Regions from separate parts of the Rhizobium sp. SL42 genome, predicted to be linked through region 1. Evidence: riboswitches for the same ligand, from Rfam matches in the RefSeq annotation. Region 1 holds a riboswitch; each other region holds the start of a gene.
What was found. A riboswitch is a leader RNA that binds a small molecule or an ion and turns the genes downstream of it on or off. The one in region 1 is predicted to bind cobalamin.
Positions count from the first base shown of each region.

Region 2: it holds a riboswitch for cobalamin, as region 1 does, so the genes downstream of both, IM739_RS03200 (DUF1636 family protein) here and IM739_RS19325 (energy-coupling factor ABC transporter permease) in region 1, are expected to answer to the same signal.
Region 3: it holds a riboswitch for cobalamin, as region 1 does, so the genes downstream of both, IM739_RS07440 (aromatic ring-hydroxylating oxygenase subunit alpha) here and IM739_RS19325 (energy-coupling factor ABC transporter permease) in region 1, are expected to answer to the same signal.
Region 4: it holds a riboswitch for cobalamin, as region 1 does, so the genes downstream of both, cobU (bifunctional adenosylcobinamide kinase/adenosylcobinamide-phosphate guanylyltransferase) here and IM739_RS19325 (energy-coupling factor ABC transporter permease) in region 1, are expected to answer to the same signal.

Region 1 is NZ_CP063398.1:29,658-37,072, forward strand. It holds gene IM739_RS19295 (trans-sulfuration enzyme family protein) at 1-469, opposite strand, end outside; gene IM739_RS19300 (LysR substrate-binding domain-containing protein) at 583-1,461, shown strand; gene IM739_RS19305 (amidohydrolase) at 1,482-2,630, opposite strand; gene IM739_RS19310 (amino acid ABC transporter ATP-binding protein) at 2,642-3,421, opposite strand; gene IM739_RS19315 (amino acid ABC transporter permease) at 3,426-4,337, opposite strand; gene IM739_RS19320 (ABC transporter substrate-binding protein) at 4,342-5,247, opposite strand; cobalamin riboswitch at 5,592-5,807, shown strand; gene IM739_RS19325 (energy-coupling factor ABC transporter permease) at 5,858-6,526, shown strand; gene IM739_RS19330 (energy-coupling factor ABC transporter substrate-binding protein) at 6,529-6,819, shown strand; gene IM739_RS19335 (CbiQ family ECF transporter T component) at 6,823-7,415, shown strand, end outside.
Region 2 is NZ_CP063397.1:717,254-724,668, forward strand. It holds gene IM739_RS03185 (ABC transporter substrate-binding protein) at 1-322, opposite strand, end outside; gene IM739_RS03190 (sugar-binding transcriptional regulator) at 474-1,427, opposite strand; gene IM739_RS03195 (hypothetical protein) at 1,570-1,938, shown strand; cobalamin riboswitch at 2,296-2,526, shown strand; gene IM739_RS03200 (DUF1636 family protein) at 2,636-3,043, shown strand; gene IM739_RS03205 (ABC transporter ATP-binding protein) at 3,040-3,834, shown strand; gene IM739_RS03210 (ABC transporter substrate-binding protein) at 3,851-4,813, shown strand; gene IM739_RS03215 (FecCD family ABC transporter permease) at 4,899-5,909, shown strand; gene IM739_RS03220 (DeoR/GlpR family DNA-binding transcription regulator) at 6,005-6,796, shown strand; gene glpD (glycerol-3-phosphate dehydrogenase) at 6,886-7,415, shown strand, end outside.
Region 3 is NZ_CP063397.1:1,597,748-1,605,162, forward strand. It holds gene IM739_RS07420 (FAD-binding oxidoreductase) at 1-1,093, opposite strand, end outside; gene IM739_RS07425 (L-threonylcarbamoyladenylate synthase) at 1,090-2,085, opposite strand; gene IM739_RS07430 (GGDEF domain-containing protein) at 2,308-3,387, shown strand; gene IM739_RS07435 (DUF6656 family protein) at 3,407-4,012, opposite strand; cobalamin riboswitch at 4,371-4,573, shown strand; gene IM739_RS07440 (aromatic ring-hydroxylating oxygenase subunit alpha) at 4,673-5,917, shown strand; gene IM739_RS07445 (hybrid-cluster NAD(P)-dependent oxidoreductase) at 5,919-7,004, shown strand; gene IM739_RS07450 (BA14K family protein) at 7,316-7,415, shown strand, end outside.
Region 4 is NZ_CP063397.1:2,849,327-2,856,741, forward strand. It holds gene cobN (cobaltochelatase subunit CobN) at 1-2,361, opposite strand, end outside; gene cobW (cobalamin biosynthesis protein CobW) at 2,365-3,438, opposite strand; gene cobU (bifunctional adenosylcobinamide kinase/adenosylcobinamide-phosphate guanylyltransferase) at 3,442-3,969, opposite strand; cobalamin riboswitch at 4,166-4,536, opposite strand; gene IM739_RS13520 (hypothetical protein) at 4,623-5,414, opposite strand; gene IM739_RS13525 (ATP12 family chaperone protein) at 5,481-6,284, opposite strand; gene IM739_RS13530 (HAD-IA family hydrolase) at 6,295-6,948, opposite strand; gene IM739_RS13535 (RluA family pseudouridine synthase) at 6,945-7,415, opposite strand, start outside.

The DNA.
Region 1 (7,415 bases):
TCGTTGTCGATCCGGGGCTCTCGCACCAGACGATCTTCGTCCTGTCACGGATTTTCCGACTGAGGTCCTCCGGGGAAAGCGGATCAAAAAAGTCCACATCGACACCAAGCCTGCGCAGATCGCTTTCGGCCAGATCGCGCATCGGCGGATAGGCCGTATCGATAATCAGGACGTGATCTCCCGCGGCGACAAACGGAAGGATCGCGAGGGCGTTTGCCGCCTGGCCGGACGGCGTCAGGAAAGACCAAGCGCCACCTTCGAGACTGGTGAGCTTTGCCTCAAGGGTCCGTGTCGTCGGCGTGCCGTAGAGACCATAGGAATAGCCCTGGTGACCGCGCTCGCCGCGAGCAGCATAGGCCGCCGCATCCTTGAAAACGATGGTCGAGCCACGATGAACCCCGACCCCCAGGGGATCAAAACCTTCGGACGATACCGCCGGGGTGAGCACGCATTGGGTCAGATCTTTCATGGGGCAAGCGCCTTTCGGAAAATGCTCCGGATGCCTTGGAACGACAATTCCTTTTTTGGCGGCCGGCTGCTATTTCTATTCTTACTGGTTATGGAAGCGGGTTGAATTGCGCGATGAACTTGCGACAGGTTGAAGTGTTCAGGGTGGTGATGACGAATGGCACCACGGCGCGTGCCGCCGAAGTCCTGCATATTTCGCAGCCCGCGGTCAGCAAGATGATCCAGGAACTCGAGCGTTCCCTCGATTTCGATCTCTTCCATCGCATCAAGGGACGATTGCTGCCGACGGCTGAAGGACAGCTTTTCTTTCGAGAGGTCGAACAGGCATTCCTTGGCCTGACACATCTGCGCGGCGCGGCGGCGCGAATTCGCGACTATGGCTCGGGAGAACTGCGGATCGCGTGCCTGTCGGCCTTGTCGACCAACGTGCTTCCCCGCGTGTTGCGCAGCTTCATGGATCGCAACCCGAACATTGCGATTACGTTTCAGGCCCGCATGTCCTCGAATGTCCGCGATCTCGTCGCCTCCGGCCAGTTCGATCTCGGCATCGTCGCCGACGAAATCGACAGGACGGGCGTGGAGGTCCAGCCCTTCACCCAGTTTCGCGTGGCCGTCGCCATTCCGGAAGGCCATCCTCTCGAGGCACGGGATGTGGTTCATGCCGCCGATCTGGCCGGACAACCCTTTATTGCCCTTGCGCCGGAAGATACTACTCGACGCGAAGCCGAGCGGGCGTTCGAGATCGCCGGGATCACCGTTCGCACCGTGATCGAAACACCTTACTCGACGACCATCTGTTCGATGGTGGCAGCTGGCATCGGTGTCGGGCTCGTGAACCCGCTGACGGCCGAACCCTATATCGGTCGGGGACTGACGTTGCGCCCCTTCGAGCCCGCCCTGCATTTTCGTACACTCCTGATCACGCCGCCCAACCGGCTTCCTTCCCTCGCCCTCGAGGCCTTCATCGATGAATTGAAGCGCGCCATCGCCTGACCGCTGTCTGCGGACACCGGTCATTCGCGTAAAGCCATCTTGGCGACGGTCGTGAGCCAGGACATGGCAGGGCCAAGTACCTCGTCATTGAATTCATAGCGTTCGTTGTGAAGCTTTCCGTCTTCCGCAACGGGTCCATTTCCGATGAGGACATAGGCCCCTGCCTTGCCCTCCACCAGGAATGCGAAGTCGTCGCCGCCCATCGCCGGCCTGATGTCGCGCGTCACCGACAATCCGGCTGCATCTGCTGCCGCAACCGATAACGCGGCCTCCGCCGGCGTATCGGCCATCACCCGTCCCGTGGAATTGATCTCGTACTCAGCCTTTACGCCCCATGCAGCGGCGGTGCCTTCGATAACCTCCGACATCCGCTGGATCACGGCTTTGCGAACTTCGACATCAAAAGTCCGGAGCGTGCCGATGATGGTCGCGGTCTCGGGAATCTGGTTGCTGACAGTTCCGCCCTGGATCATCGAGACCGTCAACGCAACGGTCTCAAGCGGATCGACATTGCGTGAAACAATGTTGTTCAGCGCGACAATCAGGTGTGCCGCCGCATTGATCGGATCGCGTGTCAGGTGCGGCGCTGCCGCGTGGCCCGCCAGTCCCTTGAGTTCGATACGCCAGTCGCCACCTGCGGCCATGGAAGGCCGAGTGTGAACCGCAACCTGGCCCAAAGGGAGGCCGGGCCAGTTGTGCCAGGCAAACAATTTCTCCATCGGGTAACGTTCGAACAACCCGTCGGCGATCATCGCCTTTGCCCCCTTGCCATTCTCTTCCGCCGGCTGGAACACGAGATTGATCGTTCCCGTCCAGCTATCGTCCTTGACCAGCACCGCAGCGGCACCGAGAAGCGCTGCGGTATGACCGTCATGGCCGCAGGCATGCATGACGCCGGAATTGCGAGAAGCATGCGGGAAAATATTGGCTTCCTTGATCGGCAATGCGTCCATGTCGGCGCGCAGGCCGATCGACCTGTTCGACCCCGGCCGATGGAGTGTCGCGACAATGCCATGATGGCCGATGCCCGTTTCATGCGGAATGCCCAGGGACGTGAGTTGTTCGGAGACAAAAGCTGCGGTCTTTGCCTCTTCTCCGGAAAGTTCCGGATGTGCATGGAGGTGGCGTCGCCATCCCGTGACTTGTTCAACAAGTTTCGGCTCTATCATGGTGTACTTTCTCAAAGGACCTTGGAGAGGAATGCGACCGTGCGCGGGTTTTTCGGATTGGCGAGCATCTCACGGGGATGGCCCTCTTCCATGATCATGCCTTGATCCATGAAGACCAGATGGCTGCCGACTTCTCGGGCGAAGCCGATCTCATGGGTGACCACGACCATGGTGATACCGCTTCGGGCAAGGTCCTTGATCACGTCGAGAACCTCCCCCACAAGCTCTGGATCCAGCGCGCTGGTCGGCTCGTCAAACAGCATGACCTCAGGCTCCATCGCCAGGGCCCTCGCGATGGCCACGCGCTGCTGCTGGCCTCCGGACAACTGGCCGGGATAGCGATTGCCGAAACCTGACAACCCGACGCGCGCCAAAAGCTCAAGCGCCTTGACCTGGGCATCGTTCCTGGACCAGCCCTTCACATGCACCGGCCCTTCCATCACGTTTTGCAGTGCCGTCATATGCGGAAAGAGGTTGAAACGCTGGAAGACCATGCCGGTCATCCGCCGCTGCCTTGCGACATGGCCCGGTGCGAGCGGATGGAAACGCTCGTTCTGCTCGGTGAAGCCCTGCAGCTCTCCCTTGACGAATACCCTTCCGGCAGAGATCGCCTCCAGCTGGTTGATGCAGCGCAACAGCGTCGACTTACCGGATCCGGAAGGCCCGATTGCAACGCAGACCTCACCGCGCCGGACCAACAGGTTCACGCCTTTGAGCGCGTGGACCGACCCGTAGAATTTATGGATGTTCTGCATTTCGACGCAGACGTCCGATTTGACGATTGTATCCATGGCTTCACTCCGCCCTGGCTGGATTGGGCGAGACGCCCTTACCAAAGTGACGTTCGAGAAAATGCTGGCCAACCATCAGCAGGCTCGTGATGGCGAGATACCAGGCACCCGACACCATCAGCAGTGGGATCGGCAGGTAGAGCCTGTTGGCGATCGCATTCGTGGCGAACATTAGGTCGAGCGTGAAGGGCACGGCGAGCACCAGGGATGTCATCTTCAGCATGCCGATGGTTTCATTGCCTGTGGGTGGAATTATCACGCGCATGGCCTGGGGCATCAGGATGCGCCACCAGATCTTGGCCGGCCGCATTCCCAAGGCTTGGGCTGCCTCCGCCTGACCGTGATCTATGGAGTTGAACCCCGCCCGGAAGATTTCGGTCAGATAGGCGGACTCGTTGAACCCCAGCCCGAGAATGGCGGCGACCGCCGGTGTCACGAGATAGCGTGTTTCAATTCCGGCAATTTCCGGCCCGAATGGAATGGACAGCGAAAGATGCGGAAACAGGACAGCGAACAGGCCCCAGAACAACAATTGTGTGTAGATCGGCGTTCCGCGGAAGAACCAGATCCAGCTATAGGCGAGGCCCTTCAGAACCGGATTGTCGCTGTCGCGCATGATCACCAGCACCCCCGCGACAAAGATAGCGACCGCCATGGCGACAACCGTCAACAGCAGTGTCCAGCCGACGCCTCGAACGACCTGCGGCCAGAACAGATATTTCAGGAAAACGTCCCAATGAAAGTTCGGATTGACGGCGACAGCGTGCGCCGCCTGGAGGGCGATGACTGCGATCACGGCCACCGCCAGCCAACGGCCCGGGTGCCGGCGCGGAACAATGATGTTCCGCGCGACATCCGGCTTAGACGCTGCAGACGTGGTAGCGACGGTCCGCATGGTATCTGCGTCCAAAGCCACGGCATCAATCCTTGACTGTCGGATTGACTTCGGCCTTCTTCACAATTTCGGTGCCGACGCCCCAGCTGTCGAACAGGGCCTTGTACGTGCCTTCCGCGATCAGCGCGTTGACGGTATCGGCGACAAGCTCAGTCAATTCGGCATCCGCCTTCGCGACGGCGATCCCGTTCGGTCCCCGCTCGCTGAACACACCGGTGGTCGGCGAGACGACTTCCAACTGGCCCTTGGATTGCTTCGCGGCATAGCCGACGGTCGAACCGCCGGAGATCGTCGCATCCGCACCGCCGGCGGCGACACGGGTCAAGGCTTCCGTCTGTGTTGCAAAGGGCAGAATGTCGATCGCGGGCTTTCCGGCAGCGGTGCACGCCTTGTCCGCCTCGTTGACGATGCCCTCGTGCCAGGAGCCTGACTGGATTGCAATTTTCCGACCACAGAAGTCGGCAGGATCAAAATTCGACGGATTACCGGCCTTGACGGCCCACAAGCTTCCGCTGTCGGAATAGCTGACGAAATTTACCACCTTCATCCGCTCGTTGCTGATCGTGAAAGCGGAGACGCCGAGATCGAATTTGGTCCCGAGTGCGGGCAGGATGGCATCGAAGGCTGATGTCTGGAAGTCGATCTTGACGCCGAGTTTCGCACCGATGGCATTGGCGATGTCGACATCGATGCCTTCTGGCGTCTGGCCGTCCTTCTCGCTGAGATATTCCCAGGGAGCATAGGCTGTATCGGAGCCGATCGAAATCACACCGGCCGACTTGATCTTGGCGGGAAGGCGCGCAGCCAGCGCGGCATCGACCTTGATACCCGAAGTATCAAAGCCGTCGGCAAGGACGGGACTACAGAATGCTGTTGCCACCAGGATCGCGGCACCAACGTTTGATGTCAGGCAATTACGCATGTTGGACATTGAGTTCCCCATTATTTTTGCTTCGAGTTACGCAGATAAGTTCAGCTTGGGAGGATGCACATCTCTGGCTCGATGACAGCAATATGCGTGAACGAGTGAATGCCGTCTAATAGTATAATTGAGGCTATCTATTCCCCTGGGTTATTGAAACCAAGGACAGGTGGCCAAGCGGTCAGGCGCGAGATGTCCGGCGGGGCTGGGACAACCCGGCTGAATGTGACAATTTACGAACGCGCTTGCCTTTCGCGGCAGCCATTGACGGCTGCTAGACCATATTCGCTGTCCGGCGGCGTGGACTTGCGCATTATTTCTCCGCCTCTGCGTTGCGTTCTAGCCGTGTGGCGCATAATGCTTTCTTTGATGGTTCCGCCCGATGAAACGACGGCGGATGAAAAGGGAACACGGTGCGGACTACCCATCAGGGACCAAAACCGTGGCTGCCCCCGCAACTGTAAGCGGTGAGCGATGTCCAACGATGCCATTGGCCGATATTGCGGCTGATAAGGCGGACTGAGCCAAGACCCGTGAGCCAGGAGACCTGCCATCGCTGGGCCACGACATCCGTGGTGTTTGTTCGAGCCGCGCGGTGGGCGCGGTAGAGGGTTATGCCATGCATATTATGGAAGGCTATTTGCCGGCCGCGCACGCAGTCGGCTGGGGCGCGATTTCCGCGCCATTTGTGATTTATGGCGCCCGGCGCATTGTCACGCTTGTGCGTGAAAAACCGGAAATCAAGCTTTTGATGGCAGCATCCGGCGCCTATGTATTCGTCTTGTCTGCGCTCAAGATCCCGTCTGTTACCGGGAGCTGCTCGCATCCGACGGGAACCGGGCTTGCGGCATCGCTGTTCGGCCCCACGGTCACCACCGTGCTCGGGACGATTGTCCTTCTGTTTCAGGCTTTGCTACTGGCACATGGCGGACTGACCACGCTGGGCGCCAATATCTTCTCCATGGCCATCGTTGGTCCATTTGTCGCCTATGGCCTCTTCAGGGGCATAACAGGTGCCGGCTTCAGCGGCGCAATCGCGATCTTTGTCGCTGCGACGCTTGGTGACCTGGCGACCTATGTGACGACCTCTCTGCAGCTCGCTCTCGCATTTCCGGATCCGGTATCGGGCATCACAGGCGCTGCTGCGAAATTTCTGGGTATTTTTGCGGTCACGCAGGTGCCATTGGCCATCAGCGAAGGCCTGTTGACGGTCATCGTCTTCAACCTGCTGCAGCGATACAGCCGCGGCGAACTGAACGCCCTCAACATCTTTACCGCGAAGGCCTGATCATGCTGAAACGTAACCTCTGGATGTTGTTTGCGGTCATCGCCCTGGCAATCCTGCCGTTGATCATTCACCATGGCGGAGACGCCGAATTTGCCGGTGCGGACGGCGAAGCTGAAGCCGCCATCACCGAAATTCAGCCAGACTACACGCCCTGGGCTGCGCCTTTGTGGGAGCCGCCGAGCGGCGAGATCGAAAGCCTGCTGTTTGCTCTGCAGGCAGCACTTGGCGCAGGTCTCGTCGGCTTCTATTTCGGTCGTCGCTCGTCGCCGGCAAAGCGCCCGGATATCAAGTAGACGATGCGTGCGATCGATCGCTGTGCCCAGACCAACCGGTGGCGACACTACGCCACCGGTGAAAAGCTTCTGCTTGCCGTCGGCCTTATGATCATCTCGCTGGATTCTGTCGGATGGACAGGCCAGATCGGCCTGCTGATCGCGATACTGGCATTGATGAAGACAGGCCCCGGACTGCGGCTGCACGACATATTCAAGGCTGCCCGCGTCCCCATGCTGTTCATCATCACGGGAACACTGGCGCAACTCGTCTCCGTCAGGATGGTCGGATTTGTTCCGACATTGTCGCTTGTCTCCACGGATGCTGCCTATTCTGCAGGTTTCGTGGCACTCAGAAGCACCACCTGCATTGCGGCCCTGCTGCTTCTGGCATTGACCACGCCTCTCTCCAGCATCGTTCAATTGCTGCAGCGGATGGGCCTGAATGCGGAATTGTCCGATATCGCCATGGCAATGTTCAGGCTCATCTGGCTGCTGCTGGATTGTCTTGAGGCCGGCCAACAATCGCTCGGTTCCCGATTGGGCTATACCAGCAACCGGCGGATGCTAACGTCCAACGGTCTTTTGCTCGCATCCCTGCTGCCGCGAGTGCTCGG
Region 2 (7,415 bases), on a different replicon from region 1:
AGTCAGCGCCGAGATTGTCGAGTGGCAGGAGCCAGCCCTGCTTTGCCCAGATCGGAACTTCGTAAGTGCCGATGGTCATGATGTCGTACTGGCCGCCCTTGGTGGCGATGTCGGTTGTGACACGCTCGCGCAGGACATTTTCTTCCAGCGTGACCCATTCGACCTGGATGTCGGGGTTCTTCGCGGTGAATTCGGACGTCAGACCCTGCATGCGGATCATGTCGCCATTGTTCACGGTCGCAATGGTGAGGGTTTCGGCAGATGCCATGCCCGCAAGGGCGAGAGCTGAGCATGCGCCCAGCAAAATCGTCTTCAATGTCATGTCTTCCTCCCAGAAGAGAACTGAGCATTCGCTTTGCTCATGGGCAATTACTCACTTCATGGCCATGGAAAGTCAATGGGCATTCCATGCTGCGATGCCGCAAGAATTAGTCAGCCAATTGAAATTTCAGGATTTAATTTAATCGCAACGCTCAATTCTTCAGCAGATAACGGGCCGCGTCTTCGTCGGTAATCAGCCCATTTATATGCCCGCCGCATGCCGCAGCGCGGATGGCGGCATGTTTGCGTTGGCCGCGTGCCATGCCGATGACGGTCGAGGTGTCACGCGAGGGAATGGCAAGGCTTGCCACTCGCTCGTTGACCGGGTCGTCAAGCAGACGGCCATCCGGCCCAAAGATCCAGCCACAGATTTCACCAGTCGCGCCTGCCGTCAGCAGTGCCTCCATCTCGTCTCGCTGCAGAAAGCCGTCCAGCAGGAGCGGTGCATTGAGCGTCATCTCGCCGATACCGACGAAGGCGGCGTTGGATGATTTGCCAAGTTCGATCGTCGGGGCGACCAGCGGCTGGCGATGCAGAAGATCGCGCTCTTCTCGCGAAGATACGATAACCGGGAGCGGCATGGGGAAATGTCGGGCCTTGACCGCATCTGCCATCGAAAAGATGACGTTGAAATAGGCGGCCGATCCGTCCGGACTGATATTGCCGGTCAGCGAGACAATCTTGTGCTGCGGACATTCCATGGGCGAGAGCTGATCGACCATGGCACGTAGCGTACGTCCCGTTCCCATGGCGATAACCAGCGGGTCGGGCTGTTTCAGCCATCGTTCCAGTTCGGCGGCGCCGGCCTCCGCCACGCCAACCGTTGCCGAATCGGAGGCCGGATCACTGGGGACGATTTCGACATGCCTGAGACCGTATTTGTCTTTGACCGCCTCTCCGAGTTCCAGGCAGGCGGCAATCGGATGGTCGAGCCGTACCTTGATCAGCTTCTCGGCAACCGACAGGGACACGAGCCTTTGCGCGCTCTGGCGCGAGATGCCCATTGCAACCGCGATCTCGTCCTGGGTTCGACCGGCGACATAATACAGCCAGCCTGCTCTTGCCGCATCATCGAGCCGAGTTTGACCTTCTTGTCGCTTTGCCATCGAGATTGGACCACCCTTTCCAGATCAGTGCTGCCAACTTTAACCGCGACTGTCAAATTGCCGAAGCCGCCTCAAGCCCTGCAGGATGTAAATCTGCAGGTTTGATGATTTGTGTGAACCAGTCGATTGTGTGGCGAAGCCCTTGTTCCAGGGGAATTTCAGGCCGCCAATCGAGAAGATCGCCGGCGCGGCGGATATCCGGTTGCCGCCGCCGTGGATCATCGATCGGCAAGCGAAGATCGACCACATCCTTGCTGGTCGGGATTTCGCGCTGAACCATTACGGCCAGTTGGTGGATAGTGAATTCGTCCGGATTGCTCAGGTGATCGGCCATGCAGGATTGAGTTCTCGTTCCATCATCGCGACCAGCCCGCGGCCGGTGAGAGCCTGGACAACCAGATTGGACGATGCGGCCTTCGTCGGGCTGCATGTGCGGACCACAGGCATTGAACAGCCTGGCGACGCGCGCGTCTACGCGGCCGAGGCGAAAGAGATCGAAACACGGCCTTGAACAAAAAAATCGGCTACTCCTGCAAATGTACGAATGTGCCTATTCTCTTCCCCGGAAGATATGCTTGGCGGACCTGTCTGCGCCCGTATTTTGAGAGGCGTATCAGGGAAGTCGCTTGAAAAGCACGCCGCTGACGAGCGCTCTTCGAAGGTAAGGCATTCCTCCAGGTTTATTTGCAACTTGATCGCGAACCTCCGCCCGGTGTCGGCAGCTTGGCGGCCATTGGAATTGCTCCGTCTTCAGAATCTGCTGGACAAAATATCTGATCGACATATACGTAACGATATTACATTACGAAACGAAGCAGGATTGGGTGGTGCTCACCATGTGCAGGCTTGACCGAATGCCCCGTCAGGCCCTAAGCATTGGATCGACGGTTCCCCAATTGGATGACTCCAAGGGGATTAATAGGGAACACGGTGCGGAAGACCCAATTGGGACCAAAACCGTGGCTGCCCCCGCAACTGTAAGCGGATTGCCGTCCATCGTGGTGCGAAAGCGCCAGGCCACTGCGAGTTGACTCGTGGGAAGGCCGATGGACAGCAGATATCCGCGAGCCAGGAGACCTGCCGTCACAGAAGAGAAACCGCAACGGACGGGGTGTTCCGATGGAAAAGATCTGGCTTGAAAGCAGCGCGTCTGTGCGCTTTTTTTGCAATGCCATTTTGCCTCCGGAGATAACCGACGGGGGAGAATTATGGCGCCTGCGAAACAACACACGGTAACCGTTTGTACGGATTGCCGAATCACCGGCACGGCTTGCCGGCCCGGACTGAAGCTCCTCGCTCACCTGAATGCGTGTCTGTCAAAGATGGATGCGTCTGCCAATCGTGACTTTGCGGTTGAAGGCACGGTCTGCATGGCGGGCTGCTGGAGACCTTGCACCATCGCTTTCCAGGCAAGCGGCAAGGCCACTTATCTGTTCGGTGATATAGAGCCTGATGCCGATATCGAAGCGTTGGTGGAATTCGCCAAACTTTACGGCGAACGGCCCGACGGCATGACCCGGGAGGCAGAGCGTCCCCGCGGGCTCGGCGGCAAGGTTCTTGCGCGCATCCCGGCCTCCGTTCTTGTCTCTGAACGGTCTGGGGAGCGTCTCCAGTGAGCTGCGATGCGACCGGTACATCAATCACCGTCTCCAATCTCGGCTGGGGGCCGAAACCGGGCCACTTTCTCGTGCGAGGGGTCAATTTCGCCCTGGATGCCGGAGATCGGCTTGCGATCATAGGTCCGAATGGAGCTGGAAAGACGTCGCTTTTGCGCTGCCTGTATCGTGGCGTCTCACCGCGGGAGGGAAAGGTCGAGGTCGGCGGTGAAGACATCTGGCAAATCGGTTCCCGGCAGGTTGCGCGCCGGATTGCGGTGGTGCTCCAGGAGATGCCGGCAGACTTTCCATTCAGCGTTCGCGACGTGGTGTTGATGGGGCGTATTCCCTGGCGCGAAGGCCTGACCGGCTGGACCGACGAGGATCGCCAGGAGGTTGCCCATGCGCTTGAACACCTGAATCTCAGGCATCTTGCCGCGCGCCAGTTTTCCACCCTGTCGGGAGGCGAGAAGCAGCGCGTGCTGGTTGCCCGCGCTCTCACCCAGAAGCCCGAGATCATCATTCTCGATGAGCCGACCAACCATCTCGACATCCGTCATCAGCTCGAGATTCTCAATCTGTTGCGCACGCTCAAGCTCACCATCATCACCACGCTGCACGACATCAACCTGGCCGGTGATTTCGCAACGCATGTTGCGCTGATGCGCGATGGCCGCATGACCGCGTTCGGAACGCCGGACAATGTTCTGACATCCCATGCCGTGTCGGCCACTTTCGGCGTGGCGGCCACGGCCCATCCGGTGCCGGGTAACGGAACGGCACGCTTCTCGTTTTCACTCGAAACAGTCTGATTTAAAAGGATTTTACATGTCTTACCGACGCTTGGCCGCATCCACCGCAGGTTTCCTCGTTTCCGCCCTGTTCGCCAGTTCGGCGCTTGCCTATCCGGTGACCGTCAAGAGTTGCAACCGCGATGTCACATTCGAGGCCGCACCAAGCCGTGCAGTTTCCAACGACGTCAATCTGACCGAGATGATGCTGGCATTGAAGCTTCAGGACCACATGGCTGGCTACACCGGCGTCTCCGGCTGGAAGACCCTGGACGAAAAAATCAGGCAGGGCGTCAAGGAGCTACCCGAACTGTCACCCAAATATCCGACCAAGGAGGTGTTGTTGAATGCCGACGCCGACTTCTATTTCGCCGGTTGGAATTACGGCATGAAAGTGGGCGGCGAAGTTACCCCGGAGACGCTCGATGCCTTCAAGATCAAGGTTTACGAACTGACGGAATCCTGCATTCACATCATGGCAAAGGACAAGCCGACGATGAACGATATGTTTGTCGATCTCGTCAATCTCGGCAAGATCTTCGGCGTCGAAGATCGCGCCAATGAGCTTGTAGCCGGCTATGAAAGTAGCTTGGCCGAGATCCGAAACCGTATCGGCGAGGTGAAGGAGCCGGTCCGCGTCTTCGTCTATGATTCAGGCACGGAGAAGCCGTTCACCTCCGGCCGGTACGGAATTCCCACTGCGATGATCGAGGCCGCCGGCGGCGTCAACATTATGGATGATGTTGAGAAAAGCTGGACGGAAATCTCATGGGAGCCGGTCATCGAACGCAATCCGCAAGTGATCGTCATCGTCAACTATGGCGATGTGACGGCCGATCAGAAGATTGCCTTCATGAAGGAAAACCCGGCCTTCAAAAATCTCGATGCGGTGAAGCAGAACCGTTTCGTGGTTCTGGAATACGTCGAGGCGACACCGGGACCGCGGAATATCGATGGCATCGGCCGACTGGCTGATGTGCTGCATCCCCGCAATATGTAGGCAGCCTACTTGGCCGCGAACACGCTGCATCATCGGGCTTCAACGCGTCCGGTGATGCACATTTTATCGATAAGATTGGCATGTGATGACGGGTAGCAGGATGTTGATATGGGCGGTGCTTGCCGTCGCGGCGATGGGCTTGTGCCTGACGGCCGGTGTATCCTTCGGAGCCGCACCCATCCCGTTCACCACGGTCTGGTCGATTGTCGCCAACAAGCTTCATCCCGGCATCGTCGAGGCGACTTGGTCGCCCGGCCGCGAAAGTATTGTCTGGGATGTGCGCTTCCCACGCGTGATCCTTGCTGGTCTCGTCGGCGCGGGTCTGGCCGTCGTTGGTGCTGTCCTCCAGGCGGTTACGCGCAATCCATTGGCAGACCCACATTTGCTCGGCGTCTCCTCGGGCGGCGCGCTGGGGGCGATCGTTGCCCTGCTGCATACAGGACTGATCTTCGGGCTCGTCACCGTACCACTGTTTGCCTTCATCGGTGCGCTCTGCGCAACGCTGGCTGTCATGGCGGTCACCCGCTATTCGGGGGCTGCTGCCGACCGGCTTGTGCTCTCGGGTGTCGCGGTCGCCTTTGTCGCGACCGCGCTCGGCAACCTCACAATTTTCCTCGGCGATCCGCGCGCGGCGCATACCGTGGTTTTCTGGATGTTGGGTGGGTTGGGCCTCGCGCAGTGGTCACACCTGCTTTATCCCGCGCTGGCGCTTGCTCTGTCTCTGGGCTGGCTGATGCTGCGAGCGCGCGAAATCAATGCGCTCGCCATGGGAGACGAGACTGCGGCAACTCTGGGCATACCCGTCGCGCGGTTTCGGGCGCAACTGTTCGTCATCACGGCGCTTCTGACAGGTGTCATGGTGGCCTTTTCTGGCGCTATCGGCTTTGTCGGGCTGCTGATCCCCCATGTCGTCCGCCTGGTTGGAGGCGGCGACAATGTTCGCGTCATTCCACTGTCCGCTTTTGTCGGCGCGATCGTGCTGATCCTTGCCGATATCGCCGCCCGCGTCGCCATGGCTCCGGAAGACATGCCGATCGGCGTTGTTACCGGCCTGGTGGGCGGTGTTGCGTTCATCGTTTTACTACGTCGCCGATAGGCGCGAGCCAGATTCTGGCGTCGATTCCTCACCGCCTATTGCTCCATTTTCGTTTTGGCCTAGGATGAAGCAAAACGAAAAACGGGGAGGGGACGATGATTTTTTCTGCACGCCAGGCTGAAATCATGGCAATTGCGAAGGAGCAGGGCCGCGTCCTGGTCGATGAGCTCGCCGCGCGTTTTGCCGTCACGCCGCAGACCATCCGCAAGGATCTAAACGATCTTTGTGACACGAGAGCGCTCAACCGCATTCACGGTGGCGCCGTTTTTCCCAATGGAAATGAAAACGTTAAGTACGAGGCGCGCCGCTCCATGGCGGCGATCGAAAAGCAGGCGATCGGCCGGGCAGCGGCTGCACTCATCCCGGACAATTCCTCCCTATTCATCAATATCGGCACCACGACAGAGGCCGTCGGGGAGGCGCTTGTTGACCACAAGGAACTGATGGTAATCACAAATAACATCAATGTGGCCAATCGGTTGCGCGTTTATCCCTCGATCGAGGTCGTCATCGCAGGCGGTGTTGTCCGTGGTGCCGATGGGGGCATCGTCGGTGAGGCAGCGGTCGACTTCATCCGCCAGTTCAAGGTCGATTTTGCGGTCATCGGTGTTTCGGCCATCGATGAGGATGGCGCGCTGCTGGATTTCGATTTTCGCGAAGTGAAGGTTGCGCAGGCCATCATCGCCAATGCCCGCCATGTCGTCCTTGTTTCCGATGCCTCCAAGTTCGAACGCACGGCACCCGTCCGGATCGGCCATATATCACAGGTTCACACCTTTATCACCGATCATTGTCCCTCCCAGAACGTCCGGGCTATCTGCCTGGACAGGGAGGTGCAACTGATCGAGACGACCCCGTCGGACATTGACCTTGAACAATCGAATTAACTTTCGTTTGACATTCGTTTTGATTTCATTTTAGATAATCGTGCTTTCGCAATCGCAATATATGCTGCGCCGCGAAATACGGGGGGATGATGACGGACGAGCCTATCTACGATCTGTTTGTGATCGGTGGCGGCATCAATGGCTGCGGCATCGCCCGTGACGCTGCTGGCCGTGGCTATTCTGTGGCTCTTGCCGAAATGAACGATTTCGCCTCCGGTACCTCGTCCGGTGCGACCAAGCTGATTCATGGCGGTCTGCGTTACCTCGAACATTATGAATTTCGCCTGGTGCGCGAAGCGCTGATGGAGCGGGAAGTGCTCTGGGCAATGGCGCCGCATGTGATTTGGCCGCTCAGGTTTGTCCTGCCGTTTCAAAAGGGCGGCATTCGCCCGGCCTGGCTGATCCGTCTCGGCCTGTTTCTCTATGATCATCTTGGCGGTCGAAAGCTGCTTCCGGCAACGAAGACCCTGGATCTTCGCCACGATCAGGCAGGCAAGCCGTTGAAGCCGATCTTTTCCAAGGCCTTTGAATATTCCGACGGCTGGGTCGATGATGCGCGCATGGTCGTGCTGAACGCCCGTGATGCGCAAAATCGCGGCGCGAGGATTTTCAGTCGCGC
Region 3 (7,415 bases), on a different replicon from region 1:
GAAAGGCTGGAATGCGCGACACGGGCACCGAGACGTCATGCTTGATCGAGCCGCCTTCCGGCCGCTGTGCCTCCGACATGCTCTCGCGCAAATGCCAGAACGCTTCCTGCTGCGCAAGCGAGCTGGCGATCGCGGCGTCTTCGATCAGGCCGGCCTCGAAGGCATCTTCGAGCAGAGCCTGGATCATCGCATCGGCCGTCTCGGCAGAATCGGAGGTGGAAATGTCGATCAGAACATACCAGGCATGGGCCGAGGGCAGGGGATCGCGCACGCCAGGGATATGCTTCGTGGTGAACTCGATGCCGAGGCGCGGCATCAGTTCGAAGCCGGTCAGTGCCGTGCCGCAATGCTGCGATGCCTTTTCGAACAGCGCCAGCGCCTGTGCAGGGCTATCGAGACCGGCAAAGGCCACCTGCTTGCCGCGCGGGCGCGGATACATCTTCAACACCGCGCCTGTAATGATGCCGAGCGTGCCTTCCGCCCCAATGAACAGGTCGCGCAGGTCATAGCCGCTATTGTCCTTTTTCAGTCGGCGCAATCCGTCCCAGATCTCGCCGGTCGGCAGGACCACTTCGAGCCCGAGGCAGAGCTGGCGCATGTTGCCATAGGCAAGCACGGCTGTGCCGCCGGCATTGGTCGACAGATTGCCACCAATCCGGCAGGACCCTTCTGAGCCGAGCGACAGGGGAAACAGCCGGTCATGCTCTTCCGCCGCCTTCTGCACGCTTGCCAGGACACAGCCGCCGTCGACGATGATCACATCGGCAAGCGCATCGACTTCGCGGATCCTGTTCATCCGCTCCAGTGACAGCAGAACGTCGTCGCTGCCCTCGCGCGGAACCTGCCCACCGACAAGGCCGGTGCCGCCGCTGACCGGGACGATCGGCGTTCCTGTCGCGCTGGCGAGTTTCAGGATCGCCGAAACCTCCGCCGTGGAAGCCGGCTTCAGCACCAGCGGCGACGAGCCATGATAAAGCCCACGATTTTCGGTGAGGTATGGTTTGATGTCGTCCTGCAGGACCAGCGCATGGGCTTCCCCAACGATATCGATGAAGGCGCGCAGCGTCTCGGCTCGCGTCAATGTCATGCTCATGCACTGTTTCCTTCCGCGTCACGCGGGGCGGCTGCCCGCACCAGCCGATCGTTGATTGCCTCGCCGAGCCCATGATCCGGAATGGCGACGACTGCGATGCCTTGCGCTCCGCTTGCGTCTGCTCGTTTCAGGTAGTCGAACAGATTGGCTGCTGCCTCTGCCAGATCTCCCGCCGGGCTGAGGTTCAACACCATGACGGCGTCGGCTTCTCCGCTGATCGGTGTGCTGCCGAATGCCACAAGCGCCTCATCTTTCGCGACGGAAGTGGCGTTCAGCCGCACGGTGGTATCGGGCGCATAATGCGAGGCTAGCATGCCGGGGGCTTCGATGATTGCGGTACCGGCGACCTTGGGGCGCTCGACAGTGACGCCTGCAAAGGCCTCTATGGCTTCAACGGAAATACCACCCGGTCGCAGCAGGCGTATTTGCCCGTCCTCGATCTTCAGAATGGTCGATTCAACCCCGACTTCGCAGGCTCCGCCGTCGATCACAAGATCGATCTTGCTGCCCAGATCGTCATCGACATGGGCTGCCGTTGTCGGGCTGATCCTGCCGGAGGAATTGGCGCTCGGTGCGGCGAGCGGCCGGCCGAAATGCCGGATCAGGTGGCCGGTGAAGCCGACCGGTACACGGATGCCGACGCTGTCCAGGCCGGCTGTCGCCAGTGGGTGGATGTCGCTTTCCGGTTTCAGCGGCAAGACCAGCGTCAGCGGCCCCGGCCAGAATTGTTCGGCCAGCCTGCGCGAAAGCGGATCGAAATCTGCGTGCTGCTCGGCCATTTCGAGGTTGGCCATGTGGCAGATCAGCGGATTGAAGCGCGGCCGGCCCTTGGTCTGATAGATGCTGGCAATCGCAGCTGGATTGGTTGCATCAGCAGCAAGGCCATAGACGGTCTCGGTCGGGATTGCCACCGGACGGCCGAGCGCAAGAATGACCGACGCGGCGTTGATCGCCTCATCCATGCCGCTGCCGATTGCGATGATCCGGGCCATGTCCCTGCCTTGTTAGCTTTGTTCCCTGTGTCCTTAGCGTGTTCCAACATGCGCGATCAAATGCCTTTTTTGATGAGCGTAAGCATACATTGTTCCACAGTAAATTTTGAGGGGAATTGGCACCGCTAAAATTTTATATATCGATGTAACCGAAATAAAGAATTCTTCTGCGTATAGTCACCGGCAACGAGACAAAAGCCGACTCAAGCCGGGAAGCCACAGATGCAGCAAGTCAAGAATCCTGCCTCCAGCATTGCGCTTCGTGTGGCAACCGCCATGCATCAGATGGGCATTGACGGGCTTCCCCGCAATTATGAGCTGGTCTACGAGGCCTATGCGGGCAGCAATCCCGAACTGGTCCGCGAATTCATTGCGCTCGGCAAGCTGAAGAGCCAGGAAGCGCTCGACGAGTTGGGCCGCAAATATCTGCCTCATCATCATGAGGATGGCTTGCTGAGCCGCCAGAGTGGTCAGGTTCGCGCTGAAATGAGCAATTTCATCAATCTGCTCAATGAGGAAAAGATTTCCCTGACCGACTATGGCCGAGTCATCGGCAATGCCTCGAAAACCATCCTTACGGAAGCCGATCTTGAAGGAACACCGCTCGGCCAGTCGATCAAGGCACTGAAGGCCGCGACCGAACGGCGCGCGCATCAGAACAGCAATGTCGTGCGTGCCGTGGTCGACAAGACCGCATCGCTGGCCGATATGCAGCGCGAGGCCGATGAGGCCGAGGCGGCGAAGTTCGTCGATCCGCTCACGCGCCTTGCCAGCCGCCGCGCCTTCAACAAGGCCGTGGCCAAGATCTATGCCAACCCGGACATGCCGGTTCTGTGCGGCGTCGCCGTCGGTGAAATCGACGATTTTGCCCGTATCCAGGAGCAGATGGGGCCGGCTGTTGCCGAACGTTTCCTGATGCAGGTTGCCAAGGTTCTGGAAGCGGTTTCCGGCGGCGGCGATCTTGCCTGCCGCTTCGATGCCGGCCGCTTCGGGCTGTTGCTCTACACGTCCGACGAGGATGAGGTCAGCCGCGTCATCGAGCTGGTGCGCGCCAAGCTGAAGGCCACGGCCTTTGTCGGCTCCTCGACCGGCCGCGCTCCGGGCCAGATGGCCATGTCCTTCGGGGTGTGTTTTTCCGAGCAGGCGCCGAACGCCTTCGACTTCACCAATTTCGCCGAGAAGGCGCTGTCGACATCCAAGGCCAATGGCGGCGATACCGTCACGATCTACGGCGCCAACGACTATGCCTCCAAGGACTGGCTGATCTACAAGAACAAGCCGGTCGGCGGCTTCGGCGCCTGACAGCGAGAGGGCCCGGCGTCTAAAGCTTGGCGATGATCTTACGAATTTCCGTATCCCGCGCGCCGAGCATCAGCACGTTGCGCAGCGCTTCCTTCGGATCGTGGGTGCGAAACAGCAAGCCGTTGTCACGGATCGACCTGTCGACCACCATCGCCTTCTGCTCGGTCTCCGGCTTGATCGCCACGGCAAAATACATGCGCGTGTAGCTTTGCCGGATCTGTTCGAAGAACTGCTCGGTCCCGCCGATTTCGGCAAAGAAATTGGCAATGTAGAAGGCCCATTTCACGTCGGCATATTGGGCGAAGTTGGTGCGCGCCGCCGTGACGTGACAGTAGCCGAGATGCGGACTGTCATCGAGGGTCTTGTGGAAGATCATCTTCGGAAACTGGATCGACCGGTGGAAGCCGTTGATCCGGCTGTGGGTGGTCTCCGCCGCCGTTTCCAGCCGGCGTCCGGTGCGAACGGCAACCTCCGCATAGGTGAGGTAGCGCTTTTCCTCCGCCAGCCAGTCATCGCGATGGCGCGAGATACGGCCGGTGCGCAGGAATTCCGTGTGCGCGGCCTTGCTCGCGGTCGCGCTTTTGTCGGGGACTCTCGGGGCCGCGTAATATCGAAGTTTTTGCATGTCGAGGCTCTGACGGTTACTGGCTCGGTACGCCGATATTACAGCGACATGGTTAATCATGATTTGCAGGCACTGTGACCTCTTGAGGTTTCGCGAGGCTTGCCGCAGTGCACGTTGGTTGACGCAACTCGTTCCGCTCTGATGATTTCTTCCGGGTGCGACAGACATTGGCGGCCAATCGCCTCGAATTGTCATTTTGCGCCATTGCAATAGTTTCGGGCGCCACCGATCTCCTCTATCTCCAAGAAAATACACATCATTTTTGAGGGGCGCGCTTTTTGCGCCTTTGCGCGGGCATGTCGCAAACATTCCCGGCGGTGTCGTTTCGCAACGCAGTACCGGACTGCCGCCTGTGTTTAGATATCTGCAAGCTCGAGGTGCCGCCCTGCTAGGGAGGGTGGGAAATCGGGAAGCCGGTCAAAATCCGGCGCTGCCCCCGCAACGGTGGTGGAGATAGACGTAACGGCAAAAGGCCACTGGGAAGGTCCTGGGAAGGCGCCGAACGTGTCTGGCAACGGACGTCTCCAGAGCCCGGAAACCAGCCTTGAAGCAATGATATTTGAGGTCGCGGTGGGCGACCGGAGATAGCCGTGATCGCCCTTTTCGGGTCGATTGGTGCTGCGCTCCTGTTCCATCGCCGGTGAAACGAACGAGGACGACATGGATCTGCACAGCACGGTATTGCGGCAGTTGAAGAACCGCCGGGAAGGCTTCAGCCTGGAGCAGCCTTTCTACATCGATCAGGATTATTTCAAGCTCGACATGGAGCAGATCTGGTATCGCGACTGGCTGTTTATCGGCCATGACTGCGAGATCCCGCGCGCCGGCAACTATTTCACCGCCCAGGTCGGCGACTATCCGATCGTCATGGTACGCGGCAAGGACCAGGTGATCCGCGCCTTCCACAATACCTGCCGCCACCGCGGTCACCGCGTCTGCACCTCGGACCGCGGCGCCTCCGCCAAGCTCGTCTGTCCCTATCACAACTGGACCTATGATCTCGACGGCTCGCTGGTCTTCGCCCGCCAGATGGGTGAAACCTTCGACAAGAACGAGTTCGGTCTGAAGCCTGTTCATTGCGAAAGTGTAGGCGGTTACATCTTCATCTGCCTCGCCAACGAGCCTGCCGATTTCGCACCGGTCCGTGCATCGATCGAACCCTACATGAAGCCGCATCGGCTGTCAGAGGCCAAGGTCGCTCATCGCAGCACGATCATCGAAAAGGGCAACTGGAAGCTCGTCTGGGAGAACAACCGCGAGTGCTACCACTGCGCCAGCAACCATCCTGAACTCTGCCGCACCTACCCGGAAGCCCCGACGGCAACCGGCGTCCAGGGCGCCGGTGACGATCCGGTCATCGCCGAACACTGGCTGCGTTGCGAGGCCGCAGGCCTGCCGAGCACGTTCAAGATCGACCCGAGCGGCCAGTTCCGCACCGCCCGCATGCCGCTGATCCAGGAAGCCGAGAGCTACACGATGTCCGGCAAGCGCGCCGTCAGGCGGCCGCTGTCCGACGACGTCTCGACCTCGCACATTGGCACCATGCTTCTGTTCCACTATCCGTCGACCTGGAACCACATTCTCGTCGATCACGCGATCTCATTCCGCGTCACCCCCCTGTCTGCCGAAGAGACGGCCGTCACCACCACGTGGCTGGTACACAAGGACGCAGTCGAAGGCGTCGACTATGACCTCGAGGAACTGACCCATGTCTGGGAAATGACCAATGACCAGGACCGCTCGATCGTCGAGGAAAATGCCTTCGGCATCCGGTCCCCGGCTTATGAGCCTGGCCCCTATTCGGTCGAGCATGAAGGTGGCGTCATGCAGTTCGTCGACTGGTACACGACCTTCATGATCAACCGTCTCCAGGGTGAAAAGACTCGCCTGTCCGCGGTCGCGTGAGATGAACATGATGCTCGCTCCCTATCGCCACGTTGATGAAATGCGCCCCTGGTCCGACCGGGAGCATCTGCTGGAATGCGTCGCCGTCACGCCGGAAGCCCCCGACGTGATGACGTTCACCTTCCGGCCGAACAAGCCGGGCCTGTGGTTCCGCTATCAGCCCGGCCAGTTCGTTACGCTGGAGATCCCGGTCTCGAACGAGCCGGTGATGCGCACCTATACGCTGTCGTCCAGCCCGTCGCGGCCCTACACGATCGCGATCACGGTCAAGGCGCAGAAGGACTCGATCGGGACGCGCTGGATGTTCGACAACCTGAAGCCCGGCATGGCACTGAAGGCGATCGGCCCGCTCGGCGATTTCTCCTATGCCCGTCATCCGGGCCGGAAATACCTGTTCATCTCGGCCGGCTCCGGCATCACTCCGATGATGTCGATGAGCCGCGACATGGGCGACCGCTCGCCCGACAGCGACATCGCCTTCCTGCATTGTGCCCGCTCGCCCGACGACATCATCTTTCGTTGGGAACTGGAAGCCAAGGCGCGCGACATGCCGCATTTCACGCTCGGCTTCATCATCGAACAGCTCGGCCGAGGCCAGCTTTGGTCAGGCTTGAAGGGCCGTATCGACAAGGCGAAGATCGCGCTTCTGGCCCCGGATTTTCTCGAACGCACGGTCTTCTGTTGCGGGCCTGAGCCGTTCATGGCGACGGTGCGCGAGGCCCTGTCCGGTGCCGGCTTCGACATGAGCCAGTATCACGAGGAGACTTTCCAGCCGGCCAAGCCGCAGCCGCCGATCGTCGTTGCCGATCATTCGGATGGCGAGCAGCCGACCAAGGTCACGTTTGCCATGTCCGGCAAGAACGGACTCTGCGCGCCAGGCCATACGGTACTTCAGGCAGCCCGCTCCTCCGGCGTGCGCATCGGTGCGGCATGCGAATCCGGCCTCTGCGGCACCTGCAAGGTGCTCAAGATTTCCGGCGAGGTCGAGATGGAACACAATGGCGGCATCCTCGACGAGGAAATCGACGAGGGCTACATCCTCGCCTGCTGTTCGCGGCCGAAGGGCGATATCGAAATCGAAGCGTGATCTCTGCCAGACGATGGCGATCATCAGGGCGCGCCGCTTGTCGGGTGCGCCCTTTTTCGTGGCGTGATTTTCCCCACTTTATCGTTCTTTCGCAAGGCGATGGAACAAACGGAACAGCCATCCGTTGACAGGCAATCGCGGTCGTTGACCGCGGCCAACCGGACCGCGCAAACACAAGAAGTTTTAGAATAAAACCAATGTTAATGCTGGGTTCAGGATGAAGCCGATACTTTTCATTTCAGGATCAGCAGTCTCAAGGGCATGGGCCGGGACACCAAGCTGGTCGCGAAAAACCGCAGGGAGAAAGTCGCATGAAGACTGCATTCAATCGTCTGGCCGGTCTCGTACTGGCTGCCGCTGTTGGCTTCACCGGCATCGTGCCGGCACAGGCCATGAGCCTGCCGCGCGCGC
Region 4 (7,415 bases), on a different replicon from region 1:
CAATTCGATGCGCTCGACGGTGTCGCCGTGGGTGCGCCACGGTTCGTCGGTCAGGCGTGCGAGGATCTCGGGCCGTGATCCCGTCCAGGTATCGGACATGACACAGTCGAGAGGGTCGAAGTCGCCAGACGGAGATGGGCCCGAATGCAACACTTGCGCCAGCGCATCTGCCGCAATCGCCCGCTGCAGACTTGCGTCACCGCCCTCGCCCAACCCGCGCGGAACCCGTGCAAGCGCCACCGTCAGGTCCGTGAGCAGCCGTCCTACGGGTGCAAGGCCGAAAATGTGCAGACCGTCGCGGATCTGCAGTTCCTTCAGGTCGCAGAGATAGGCGTCGAGCTTTTCCAGCGCCGTCTCTTCCGCTTCCCCTTTGTCGATCCCGGCATCCTGGTCGAGCCCGATATCCGAGACCAGGTCGAGGATCTGCTTCTTCAGCAACTTCAGCCGGCGGGGATCGCCGCCCGACGCCTCGTAGTATTCGTCAACCAGCGCTTCCAGATCCTTCAGCGGGCCATAACTCTCGGCCCGCGTCAGTGGCGGCGTCAGGTGGTCGATGATCACCGCCGACGTCCGGCGCTTGGCTTGCGTTCCCTCACCCGGATCATTGACGATGAACGGATAAAGATGCGGCAAAGGTCCCAATATTGCTTCCGGATAGCAGGTCTCGCTCAGCGCCAGCGCTTTGCCTGGCAGCCATTCGAGATTGCCGTGCTTGCCCATGTGGATCACGGCATGCGCCATGAACCTGCCGCGCAGGAAAGCATAGAAGGCAAGATAGCCATGCGGCGGCACGAGGTCGGGAGAATGGTAGCTTTGCTTCGGGTCGATGTTGTAACCCCGCGCCGGCTGAATGCCTACCATCACCCGGCCGAAGCGCATCAGCGGCAAGGCAAACCCGCCATCGCGGAAGAAGGGATCGTTCGCCGCATCACCCCAACGAGCGCGCACTTCGTGTTGAATCTGTTTCGGAAGCGATTCAAAAAAACTATTGTAATCGCTCAAGGAAATGACTTCGCGGACAATGCGCCCATCATTGGCCGCATTGGTCGGCCCGTCCATCAGCGCCGTCATCAGCGCATCGCCGTCGGCCGGCAACTCACCCGTCGCGTAGCCTGCGGCAGACAAGGCTCGCAACACCTCGATTGTCCCGGCCGGAGTGTCGAGCCCGACGCCATTGCCGAGCCTGCCGTCGCGATTGGGGTAGTTCGCCATGATCAGCGCAACGTTGCGATCCTTCGGCGACATCTTGCGCAGCCGCGCCCAGTTGGCGGCAAGCCTGGCGACGAACGCCATCCGGCCCGGATCCGGTTCGTGGCTGACAAGATTGGTCTCGACCCGTTCATCGAAGCGGGCCGCCGACTTGAACGAAACGGCGCGTGTCAGCACCCGACCATCGACTTCCGGCAGTGAAACGCTCATGGCAAGATCGCGCGCCGAAAGCCCCTGGCTGGATGCTTCCCATGCCGCCTTCGGCGACGAAGAGAAAATTGCCTGCAAAACCACCGCGCCCTGTTCGTCGAGGATGGTCGAGGGATTGACCGATCCCGGCGCCGAAACGGCAAATCCCGTCGTGTTGATCACGACATCCGGCGGGACGTCGCCAAACACGGCGCGCAGGGTCTCGACCGACACGAGATCCTTCAGGCTCGACACGAAGACCGGCAACGGCGTGAGGCCCTCCCGTTGGAGTGCGCCGATCATGGCTTCCACCGGCGCAGTTTCGCCACTCTGGACGAGCGCACGGTAGAAGCAGATGGCAGCGACACTTCCGTTGGCGGCAGCCAGCTGCCGCCACTCCTCGACACCGATCGCGCCCTTGCCCGGCCACCAGATACCGGCTTTCAGCAGCGGACGCGCGGGCTCCGGCCTATCGGCGCCCGACAGCATTGCCGCCGCATAGGCAACGAAATGCGCGGTGTTGCGATCACCGCCCTCGGTCAGATAGGTCCAGAGCGCCGAGCGATCGGCATCCATGCAAAGACTGAAGGGATCGAGACCGGCATCCGGCTTGTCGTCGCCGGGCAGCGAGACGATCAGCGCACCATTGGCACGCGCGGCTGCCGTGAGCGCCTCCAGCGCATGGTGGAAATAGCTCGCCCCCCCGAGCGCCCTGACGACGATCAGCTTTGCATGGCGCGCCGTACGCTCGATATAAGTATCGACCGACATCGGATGCTTGAGCGCCATAAGGCTGGCAAGACGCCAGCTTGGCCCGGCCCCCGCCGCAGCGACGGCTGCGGCCACCGCCGACAGTTCGGTGTCGGCAGCCGACAGGAAGAGGATGTCTCCCGGCGTCTGCCCAAGGTCGATCGCTTCGTCACCGTCGGCAATCGAGCCTTTCTGGGCCAGCAGGAGATGCATGGTTCAGGCAGCCGCCTGAACTGCTTCGACAACCGCGCCAAAGTCCCATTCATGCAGGCCGATGACGACGAGGCGGGTCTCGCGCTTTTCGCCCGACGTCCATGGCCGGTCGAAATAGGTGTCGATCCGCGTGCCGACCGCCTGAATGACGAGGCGCATCGGCTTGCCGGGCACGTCGATAAAGCCTTTGAGGCGCAGGATGTCGTGGGCCTCAATCACCGGCTTCAGGCGATCGACGAAGCTTGTCGGATCGGCAATCGCGCCAAGCTTGAGCACGAAGCTTTCGAACTCGTCGTGGTCGTGATGATGGTCATGGTCGGCACCGCTCTCGTGCAGCGCCTCATGCTCCAGCTCGTGATGCGACTTGCGATTGTCGATATCGTCCTCGGTGCCGGCACCGAGACCCAGCAACACAAGCGACGAGACTTCGCCATTGCGCGCTTCGACAATCGATGGCTTGCGCTGTGTACGGCCCGTCACCTCCGCGCGCACCGCAGAGATGCCGGCAGCGTCGAGCAGATCGGTCTTGTTGAGCACGATCAGGTCGGCGCAGGTGAGCTGGTCCTCGAACAGTTCCTCGATGGCGCTCTCGTGGTCGAGGCTTTCATCTTCCGCCCTTGCCGCATCCACCTTGTCGTGGTCATCGGCAAAACGACCGGCGGCAACGGCTGCGCTGTCGACGACGGTGATAACGCCATCAACGGTGACGCGGGTGCGGATATCCGGCCAGTTGAAGGCGGCGACCAACGGCTGGGGAAGCGCAAGGCCGGAAGTCTCGATCACGATGTGATCGGGTTTCACGTCGCGTTCCAGGAGCTTTTGCATCGTCGGAATGAAATCGTCGGCGACCGTGCAGCAGATACAGCCATTGGTCAGCTCGATGATATCGTCTTCGGTGCAATTGTCGGCGCCGCAGCCCTTCAAAACATCGCCGTCGACACCCAGATCGCCAAATTCATTGATGATCAGCGCGATCTTCTTGCCACCAGCATTCATCAGCATGTTGCGGATGATCGTGGTCTTGCCGGCGCCGAGGAAGCCGGTAATCACGGTGGCGGGAATTTTCTGCTGCAACATGGTTCAACCCTTCATTTTCAGCGGCAAACCGGCCGCGACGAAATATACTTCCGCAGCCTTTGCCGCGATGAGCTGGTGCAGCCGGCCGGCATGATCGCGAAAAGCGCGCGCCATTCCATTCTCCGGCACAATGCCGAGACCGACTTCATTGGAAACAAGAACGATACGGGCTTTGAGCGACGGCAGCAGGTCAGCGAGTGCGCCGCTCTCTGCAGCTATATCACGCCCCTCCTGCATCATCAGATTGGTGACCCAGAGCGTCAGGCAATCGACCAGTACCACCCGGCCAGGATCGTCGATCGCCACGAGTGATCCGACAAGATCAAGCGGCTCTTCGTGCGTGCTCCAGCCGTGGCTGGCGCGATCCTGCTTGTGGGCCTCGATGCGTGCGCCCATCTCGTCATCCCAGGCACGGCAGGTCGCGAGGTAGTTAAGCGCAAGGCCGCTGTCGCGGCAGACCTGCTCAGCAAACCGCGACTTGCCCGAACGGGCGCCACCCAGGACAAAAACAGGGGAATGAATGGACTGCATCAGTCAGCCACGCTCCGCAAAACCGGAGCAACAACGAGGCGCCACCGGCAGAACGCCGTCGCCAACCAAATCGAACCGACCCGCATCCCGATCCGGATGCGCCGCCTTGCGCGACCGAGAGGTCCCGCCACATGCAAACGTCGCCACGACAACCTCCGTGCTGGCGCCGGGGATCTCTCCCCATAAATTGGGCCACAACGGCCCGTCACGGACGGCAGGTCTCCTGGCTCGCAGCTGCCGGCGAAAAAACGCCAACGGATCTTCCTTACCTTCCCAGGGCTTGTCGGCAGTCGCGAAAAGGCGGACGATTCGTAGATATAGAGGCGTCCCACCCCGGCTGATCGCGCTGCCACCCCAGTGGCTTTTCCGGTTCAAGACCTCCGGCATCGATCGCACCGCGCGACCCGTCATGACTTCGGCACAAAACCGGATGGAAGACCCTCGCTGCTCTACAGTCGCGGGGTCGGCTGCGTTTGGCAGTCCCGGTCTGGATCCCTGCCTCCGCATTCCCTTTTGCTTTCCAGGCAACACTTCTGTCGCCCGGAAACCATCCAGTCGAAAGGATTAGGCGGTGCCTCGCGGCAAGTCAATCGAGACCGTAGACGCATCGAAGGCAATTGCCGGAAATCATGATCGCGAAAACAGATCAGCTGTCAGGGCTTCGGCGCAAGGCACCCGGCATCCGTTGCCGGATCGCAGCTCCCGTCAAGCCGCACAGATCCGCTGGCTCCCTGCTCCACCGGACCACCTTGAGCCGGGGCATCCTTGGCCCTTGCCTTTGCCGGCTGCACCACGGGAGCGGCAATCACCGGCGCAACCATCTCGGCCGGAACAGCAACGGGCGCAGGCTGCACCACAGGCGCCGGCTTGGTCACGGTGACCGGTGCTGCAGCGCGCACTGGCTTCGGCATCGTAACAACCGCCTCAACAGGTGCTGGATCGGTTGCAAAGCGGGTCGACATCGTCCGCGGCGGACGCGTCGTCCTGATCCGTGGCACGGTCAGCGAAAAGGCAAAACGGATGCGGGCTGCAATTTCTTCGGCCAATGGCTCGCGGCCAAAGCGGGGATCATTGGTCGGGCTATTGACGGTAAAGTTTCCTGCCGCAACAGGCTCACCGGTCTCAACGGAAGCAGCCGTCACGGTAAACCGCACCTGCTCGAAGTAACGCCGGGCATTTGCCCCCGCACCGAACTTGTCGATCTTGACCAGCAGCACGACACGCTCGGCGCCTGCCGGCGGCCGTGTCGAGGAAATCGCCGCCGCAACGCGCCGATCGATGCCCCTCACCAGATCAAGGGGAACGCTTGCGTCAGCCATGACGGTAACGTCGCGCACGTAGTAGACCAGCGGCCTGTCAATGCCGCGTTCATTGGAATGTGCACACGCCGACAGCACGAGAAGGAGCCCGAGCGCAAAAGCGATGCGAAAACTGCGAGCAACCATCTGGACAACCCCGACGCGGTGATTCTAACCCGCTCCGAGCATTGGTCGATTATGGTTAGCCCTTGGTTAATCCTGGCTACGGAGGGCAGCAAACAGCGAAGCGGCCGCAGCTATTTCACCGTAGCGCGCCTCGCGACGCGCCTCAGCCTCTTCATCGCTTCCCCAGTGCTCGATCGTCCAATCCTCGTCGAGATGCGCCAGGCTCCAGACGGTGTCGAGGTCGTAGGCACCCTCTGCGAAGGCAAGCGCAAGGATCGATGATCCGGCAAGCGTCGTGACCACATGCAAGCACGAAAGGCGGAAAGCTTCACGGTAGCGCTCCAGCGCCGCCGCATAAGCTTGCAGCGCATGGCCGGGCTGTTCCTGATGGATCACGCCCTCCGCCAGGATGAACCGGGCATGATGGACTTCCGCCACCCAGGCGAGCACCGGATCCCAGCGGCCGGCCTGGCGGTCGACCAGTTCCTGCGGGCTGTCAGCACGGTAGCAAAGCAGGTCGCTGCCGGCAAAACGCACGATCTCGTCGAAGACTTCCGACAGGTTCGCGCTCACGGCATCGATCGCGGTATTGGCAAGCTTGGTAACCGGCATCGTGCCCGGATCAATAACCTGACCCTGTGCGGCCCATTCCGCAGCGACCAGTTCCGCCGCCTCGCGCGTTGGCAAACACAGCGTATTCTTGGCGGGGGTCTTCACCGGCTTGCCATCGAGATGGATCGCAAATCCGTTCCCGTCGGCTGCAATCGATACGGCGGAGTAAAAGCGCTTCGGCAGCGGCCGCTTCATCTGGATCTGGGCGCGGCGCACGGGATCGGCATCGCTGTGCTCGGGCATGAAGGTGCCGGAAATGTTGCTGAGTTCGTCACGCATCTAGAGGCCCTCAGTGGATATAGGCGAGAAGATCGGCAGGGTGGTCGACAACGGCGTCGGCACCGGCCTTCCACAATTCATCGACAGATGCGTAGCCCCAGGAAACGCCGATAGCGGTGGCACCGGCAGCCTTAGCCATCTGCATGTCGAAGACGGCATCGCCGATGACGATCGTTTCAGACGGCGCAATTCCCGACTGGTCGCAGCATTCCGTCACCATGGCCGGATGCGGCTTCGACGGGCAGTCATCCGCGGTGCGGCAGAACCGGAAATGCGGGGCAAAGCCATGCCCCTCCAGGACCATGGCCAATCCACGCCGCGACTTTCCCGTGACCGCGCCCAGGACTACATCGTCTCGTGCCGCCAGCGTTTCGATCACGCCATGGATACCGTCAAACAAGGGCTCTTCAAAGCCGCTGTCCCGACGGACATCGCCAAAGATCGACTTGTAATAGGTCGCCATGTCGACCGCCTCGTCATCCGCATGCGGCTTGCCGTCCATGCGAGCAATGGCAATGTCGAGCGTCAGGCCGATGATCGCCTTGGTTTCCGCAACATCCGGTTCGCGCTTGCCGAAATGAAGAAATGTCCGTCGCATCACTTCATGGATCAGCCCGGCGCTGTCGACCAGCGTGCCGTCGCAATCGAACAGAACCAGCTTCATTCCTCGTCTTCCCGCTCACCCGATGCCATGTCGAAGCCGAACAGGTTCCAGGTCTGGACCATGTGCGGCGGCAACGGCGCCGTAATTTTCAGACGTCCGCCGTTCGGATGCGGGATGTCGATGTGCCGTGCATGAAGATGGAGGCGCTTCTGCACCCCCCCGGGGAAGTCCCAGTTATGGTCGTCATCGAAATACTTCGGATCACCGATGATCGGGTGCCCCATATAAAGGGCATGGACGCGCAACTGGTGCGTGCGACCGGTATAGGGCTCCATCTCCAGCCAGGCGAAGGTATGGGCAGCCGTCTCCAGCACACGGTAGTAGGAAATCGCGTGATCGGCGCCGTCCTCGCCATGCTTGCAGACCCGCATGCGGTCGCCCTCGTCCGTCTGGTCCTTGACCAGCCAGGTCGAAATCTTGTCGCTCTGCTTGCGCGGCACGCCCTTGACCAGGGCCCAATAGGTCTT